One region of the Streptomyces sp. UG1 genome, then DNA from elsewhere that is predicted to be linked to it. Evidence: riboswitches for the same ligand, from Rfam matches in the RefSeq annotation. Region 1 holds a riboswitch; the other holds the start of a gene.
What was found. A riboswitch is a leader RNA that binds a small molecule or an ion and turns the genes downstream of it on or off. The one in region 1 is predicted to bind S-adenosylmethionine.

Region 1 (3,402 bases):
GGGGGCGTGCGCCGGAACGCGTCGACCGCGGCTGAATGTATCTGCCCAACTGCCGTCTGCAACAGGTCAATCGGACGAGAAATCCGGGCACGACCGGTCGGGAATGTGGGGACAATTCCCCTGACTTCAGGTCAAGTCGGACCTGACAAAAGGAACGAAAGCCGCAAAAAACCCGCACACTTTGGCTACTTCTTGTCGGACGTGCGGCAGAAATCAAGGGCCACCGACCCGGAGATCGGCGGTGCGTTCCCCAACTGTACCTCGCTCAACCACACAGAATTGCCCCCTCCGCTTCTCTCACGGAGGAGGCAATTCTGTGAACTCTCGGTGACCGAAGTTACCGGCGGTAATGATCGGTCATTCGGTCAGCCGCGGTCAGCCGCCGGCGACGGCCGGAATGATGGAGACACCCGCACCGTCCGGCGTGGCCGTCTCCAGCCCCTGCTCGAACCGCACGTCGTCGTCGTTGACGTACACATTCACGAACCGCCGCAGCTTGCCCTGGTCGTCGAGGACCCGGGCGGCGATCCCGGTGTGGTTCTTCTCCAGGTCGGCGATGACGTCGGCGAGAGTGGCACCCTCGGCGGCGACCTCGGCCCGGCCGCCCGTGTAGGTGCGCAGGATGGTGGGGATGCGAACGGTCACGCTCATGCGATTTGACCTCCGGTGACGATAAGACTACTTTGCGTTTCGGCCGCCGGGCTGGCGGTTTCGGCCTGTGGAGCTGGTGCAAGACCTCGGCTTGGGTTCGTCCCGGGGGCAGTCGGCAGTGAAGCAGGAAGCCCAGTGGGTGACCACTGGACTCCTCGGGACTCCGAGGAGGAGGTCAAGCGAGGCCAGCCTCTCGGAACGACTCAAGGTTGGGACGGATGGTCGCGGTGAGCCCTGTACCGGCCACCGCGTCCAGCGTCTTGAGACCGTCGCCCGTGTTGAGGACGACGGTGGTCTTGGCGGGGTCGAGGACGCCGTTCTCGATGAGCTTCTTCGTCACGCCCACCGTCACGCCGCCCGCCGTCTCGGCGAAGACGCCCTCGGTCCGCGACAGCAGCTTGATCGCGTCGACGACCTGCTCGTCCGTCACGTCCTCCACGAACCCGCCGGTGCGGCGCGCGATGTCGAGGACGTACGGGCCGTCGGCGGGGTTGCCGATCGCGAGGGACTTGGCGATGGTGTTCGGCTTCTGCGGGCGGACCACGTCGTGGCCGGCCTTGAACGCCGTCGACACCGGCGAGCAGCCCTCGGCCTGCGCACCGAAGATCTTGTACGGCTTGTCCTCGACGAGCCCGAGCTTGATCAGCTCCTGCAGACCCTTGTCGATCTTCGTGAGCTGCGAGCCGGACGCGATCGGGACGACGAGCTGGTCCGGGAGCCGCCAGCCGAGCTGCTCGCAGATCTCGTACGCCAGGGTCTTGGAGCCCTCGGCGTAGTACGGCCGCAGATTGACGTTGACGAAGCCCCAGCCCTCACCGGCCGGGTCGCCGATCAGCTCGGAGCAGAAGCGGTTCACATCGTCGTAGTTGCCCTCGATGCCGACGAGCTCGCCGCCGTAGATCGCGGCCATGACGACCTTGCCCTGCTCCAGGTCGTGCGGGATGAACACACAGGACCGGAAGCCCGCACGGGCCGCGGCGGCGCCCACCGCACCGGCCAGGTTGCCGGTGGAGGAGCAGGAGAGCGTGGTGAAGCCGAAGGCGCGGGCGGCCTCCAGGGCCTGGGCGACCACCCGGTCCTTGAAGGAGTGCGTCGGGTTGCCGGAGTCGTCCTTGACGTACAGGCCGCCGGTCACGCCCAGCTCACGGGCGAGGTTGTCGGCCTTGACGAGCTTGGTCCAGCCGGGGTTGAGGTTCGGCTTGTCGGCGACGTCGGCCGGGACGGGCAGCAGCGGCGCGTAGCGCCAGATGTTCGCGGGACCCGCCTCGATCCGCTTACGCAGCTCCTCGGTGTCGTAGGCCGAGAAGTCGTACGCGATCTCCAGCGGGCCGAAACACTCCTCGCAGGCGAAGACCGGTCCGAGGGGTACCCGGTGACCGCACTCGCGGCAGGACAGTGCCGCGGCGGGACCGAGGTCGACGGTCTTGACGGAGTCGGTGGTGCTTGCAGCAGTCTGCACAGCCATGTGAGGCGAGGCCCTTTCTCCTCATCTTCCTCACGACGCATCTCGCCGTGAGACGGATTTGGCACCTTCCCTAGCCGGGAGCCTCGCGAAGACGATCAACGGTGACGATCGACGCTGATCTACGAGAACCGACTGGAGGGTTGCCGGGGCTTCATCGGGCCGTTTCCCTCTGCCCCTCTGGATGAGCTGTATGCGGTTGTAATCGGCGGACGACCCCGGACATGCGATGGTCACCCGCGTTGTTCAAGACTGTAACCGAACGCCAGGACAGTTGAGAGAGCCGTCCGTAACGCGAGACAACAGTGAGGAGCCACCGAACGTGCTGGAAGAAGCCGAGCGCTGGCTGCGCACCCGCTCCTGGTCCGCCGTCGACCGCCCGCTCCACCAGATCCTGGCAGCGAAGCAGCGTACGGGCCAGTCGGTCTCCGTGGTGCTGCCCGCGCTCAACGAGGAGGAGACGGTCGGCGACATCGTCGCGATCATCCGTCATGACCTCATGCAGCAGGTCCCCCTGGTGGACGAGATTGTCGTCGTCGACTCGGGTTCCACCGACCGCACCTCCGAGGTGGCCGCCGCGGCGGGCGCGAGCGTGGTGCACCGGGACGAGATCCTTCCGCGCATCCCGGCCGTGCCCGGCAAGGGCGAGGTGCTGTGGCGCTCCCTGCTGGTGACGAGTGGGGACATCGTCTGCTTCATCGACGCCGACCTGAAGGAGTTCTCCTCCGACTTCGTCTCCGGCATCGTGGGCCCGCTGCTCACCAACCCCGAGGTCGATCTGGTCAAGGGCATGTACGACCGCCCGCTCGGCGGGGCCGCCGGCCAGGGCGGCCGGGTCACCGAGCTGATGGCGCGCCCGCTGCTGAACATGCACTGGCCGCAGCTGGCCGGCTTCGTGCAGCCGCTGGGCGGCGAGTACGCGGCACGCAGGTCGCTGCTCGAACAGCTCCCGTTCCCCGTCGGATACGGCGTCGAGCTGGGCATGCTGATCGACGCCCTGCATCTGGTGGGCCTGGACGCGCTGGCCCAGGTCGACGTGGGGGTGCGCAAGCACCGGCACCAGGACGGGCAGGCGCTCGGCCGGATGTCGGCGGCGATCTACCGCACGGCACAGCTCAGGCTGGCCCGCGGGCATCTGATCCGGCCCTCCCTCACCCAGTTCGAGCGGGGCGAGGACGGCTTCGAGCCGCGCACCTACTCCATGGACATGGAGGAGCGGCCGCCGATGGTGGAGATCGCCGAGTACGCGACGCGGAAGGTCGCCTGAACGCCGGAAACCGGCCGTATAC
Region 2 (3,402 bases), on a different contig from region 1:
CCTGGTGCGGGCCTCGGAACTGCTCACGGACGCCACTGAGCGGGCCCTGCGGATGATCCTGCTGGGCGCCCGGCTACCGGCTCACGCGGAGGTGTCCGGGACGCAGCGGCCGTCCTCGGTGCGGTAGCTCCAGCGGGCGCCGTCCGTCACCAGCTCCCGCACGGCGTTCACGAACCGCTCGACGTGCTCGTCCGGCGTACCGGCCCCGAAGCTCACCCGGATCGCGTTGAGGGACTTCTCGCCCGGCGCCGCCTCCGGGGCACCGCACTCGCCCTGGGTCTGCGGGTCGCTGCCCAGCAGCGTGCGGACCAGCGGGTGGGCGCAGAACAGCCCGTCGCGCACCCCGATGCCGTACTCGGCGGAGAGGGCGGCGGCGAAGTGGGAGCTGTTCCAGCCGTCGACGACGAAGGAGATGACGCCGACGCGGGGGGCGTCGTCGCCGAAGAGGGACAGGACGCGGACCTCGGGGACGTCGGCGAGGCCTTCGCGCACCTTCCGGACCAGGTGCTGCTCACGGGCGACGAGCGTGTCGAAGCCCGCCTCCGTCAGGGCCTTGCAGGCGGAGGCGATGGAGTAGGCGCCGATGACGTTGGGCGACCCGGCCTCGTGCCGCGCGGCGCTGTCGTGCCACTCGACGTCCACTCCCCCGTCCTCGCGCCGCGAGACCTTGCGGCTGGCGCCGCCGCCCGCGAGGTACGGCTCGGCAGCGCGCAGCCAGTCGGCGCGCCCGGCGAGGACGCCGGAGCCGAAGGGGGCGTACAGCTTGTGGCCGGAGAAGGCGACCCAGTCGACGTCGAGGTCACGGACGCTCACCGGGTGGTGCGGGGCCAACTGGGCGGCGTCGAGCACGATGCGGGCGCCGTGCGCATGGGCGGCGGCCGCGAGTTCCCGTACGGGCCACAGCTCGCCGGTGACGTTCGAGGCGCCGGTGACGCAGACCAGGGCCGGGCCGTGGGGGGCGCGGTCGGCGAGGGCGCGCTCCAGGGTCTCGACCGCCTGGCGGGGGGTGCGGGGCGCGTCGAGGTAGGTGACCTGCGCGTTCCGCCACGGCAGCAGGGAGGCGTGGTGCTCGGTCTCGAAGACGAAGACCTGGCAGTCGGCCGGGAGGGCGGCGGCGAGGAGGCCCAGCGAGTCGGTGGTGGACCGGGTGAAGACGAGCTGGTCGTCGGCCCGGCAGTCCAGGAACTCGGCGACGGTCCCGCGGGCGTTCTCGAACAGGTCGGTGGAGAGCTGAGAGAGGTAGCCGGCACCGCGGTGGACACTGCCGTAGTACGGCGCGTAGGCGGCCACGTCGTCCCAGACGCGCTGGAGGGCGGGGGCGCTGGCGGCGTAGTCGAGCGCGGCGTAGGTGACCTCGCCGCCGGTGACGAGCGGGACGGTGACATCACTGCCCAGAACGGGCAGCGGGGCGCAAATGCTCTGGACGGAGGCAGCGGTGGAGACGGACATGGCGGACTCCCGTGAGAGGAAGGAAGAAAAGTGCAGGGTGAAGGTGGGTGTGCGGAGGCGGGGCTCGGCGGCCCTATCGCATTCGATTGCTCACGGAAGACTCCTCGTCACGCGCTTGCCGTAGACCTCGCTGCCTACGGCCTGGTCTTCACCCGGGGCACCCCGCCACGGACGGAGGGTTGCCGGACAGTCGGCCGGGGCCGTGTGACTGTCACTCATGACCTGTTCGAGAACGTACGCGAAGTGTTCGTGGTCCCGCAACTCATGTCCGCATCACGGGACCACGTGCGCGTCGGCTACGCGTTGCTGGCGGCCACCCACCGATCCAGCGTCCGCTTCGCCGCGCCGGAGTCGATGGCCTGCGCCGCCTTCGCCATCCCGGCCCGGATCTGCTCGGCGAGCGGGGCGTCGGTCGGGTTCAGCGCCACCAGTGCGGCGGCCGAGTTGAGCAGTACGGCGTCCCGTACGGGTCCCGTCTCCCCGTTCAGCAGGCGCAGCGCCACGTCGGCGTTGTAGGACGCGTCGGCGCCGCGCAGCGCCTCCACCGGCACCAGCTCGATGCCGACGTCGCGCGGGTCGAAGGTCTCCTCGGTCACCTTGCCGTCGCGTACGACCCACACCCGGGAGGTGGCCGTGGTGGTGAGCTCGTCGAGGCCGTCGTCGCCGCGGAACACCAGAGAGGAGTTGCCGCGCTCGGCGAAGACGCCCGCGACGATCGGCGCCATGCGCGGGTCCGCCACGCCGACCGCCTGCGCCCTGACCTTGGCCGGGTTGGTCAGCGGACCGAGCACGTTGAAGGTGGTGCGGATGCCCAACTGGCCTCGCGCGGCGGCCACATGGCGCAGCGCCGGATGGAACTTCACCGCGAAGCAGAAGGTGATGCCGGCCTCCTCGGCGACCTCGGCCACCCGTCCGACCGGCAGTTCCAGATTGACGCCGAGCTTCTCCAGCACGTCGGAGGCGCCCGACGCCGAGGACGCCGCCCGGTTGCCGTGCTTGACGACCTTCGCGCCGGTGCCGGCGATGACGATGGCCGACATGGTGGAGATGTTGACGGTCTTCGCACCGTCGCCGCCCGTGCCGACGATGTCCACGGTGGGCCCGGGCACCTCGATCACGTTCGCGTGCTCGTACATCGTCCGCACGAGCCCGGTGATCTCCTGCACCGTCTCGCCCTTGGCCCGCAGTGCCACCACGAACCCGGCGATCTGCGCGTCCGTCGCCTCACCGCGCATGATCAGGTCCATCGCCCACGCGGTGTCGTCGGCGGACAGGTCCCGGCCGTCCAGCAGACCGTTCAGCAGCAGGGGCCAGGAACGGCCCGCCGCGGTGTCGCCTCCAGCGGGGGTCACAGCGCTCATAAGCCGCTCCAGGGTCAGGCGTCCCGCACTACGGGACGCGAGTCTCAACGAGGTCCACCCTATCCAGCCCCGGGGCACGGAGAAGGGCCCCGTCCGAAGACCGGACGGAGCCCGCACCTCACCCCGTTCAGAGAGCCATCCCTCGAATCCCACCGACCCGACAGAAAGCTCCGCGCACGGCCGAGGGCCCCGTCCGTACAACCGGACGGGGCCCTCAACCGTGGCGTAGACAGCGCGGCGTCAGTGGTGGCCGTGGCCGCTCGTGATCTCCTTGTACTCCTCGACCGTCGGCTTGGCGATCTGGCCGTCCTCGCCGTAGTAGGACCTGCTGAGCTTGGCGCGCAGCTTCTCGGAGCCCTTCACCTTGCGCTCGACGCCGTTCTCGTCGACCGTCGGGCCGATCTCGGCCGGCTGGTACTGCTCGTGCGCGGTGAGCGTGTACAGCGCGTCCTGGCTGAGCGGCTCGTGGACCTCGATGAACTCACCGTGCGGCAGGCGCTTGATGATGCCCGACTCGCGGCCGTGCAGCACCTTGTCCTTGTCCCGGCGCTGCAGGCCGAGGCAGACCCGCTTGGTGATGATGAACGCGAGG

Region 2: linked by a shared signal. The riboswitch ahead of ACP4J3_RS39895 (aminotransferase class V-fold PLP-dependent enzyme) and the one ahead of thrC (threonine synthase) in region 1 are both predicted to bind S-adenosylmethionine.

What each region holds. Positions count from the first base shown of each region.
Region 1 covers NZ_JBNGGG010000049.1:74,084-77,485, reverse strand. The annotation lists gene ACP4J3_RS41680 (ubiquitin-like small modifier protein 1) at 376-651, opposite strand; gene thrC (threonine synthase) at 827-2,116, opposite strand; SAM riboswitch class I at 2,135-2,304, opposite strand; gene ACP4J3_RS41670 (glucosyl-3-phosphoglycerate synthase) at 2,436-3,380, shown strand.
Region 2 covers NZ_JBNGGG010000046.1:6,694-10,095, reverse strand. The annotation lists gene ACP4J3_RS39900 (glycerate kinase) at 1-127, shown strand, start outside; gene ACP4J3_RS39895 (aminotransferase class V-fold PLP-dependent enzyme) at 82-1,449, opposite strand; SAM riboswitch class IV at 1,556-1,672, opposite strand; gene trpD (anthranilate phosphoribosyltransferase) at 1,746-2,810, opposite strand; gene ACP4J3_RS39885 (cytochrome b) at 3,051-3,402, opposite strand, start outside.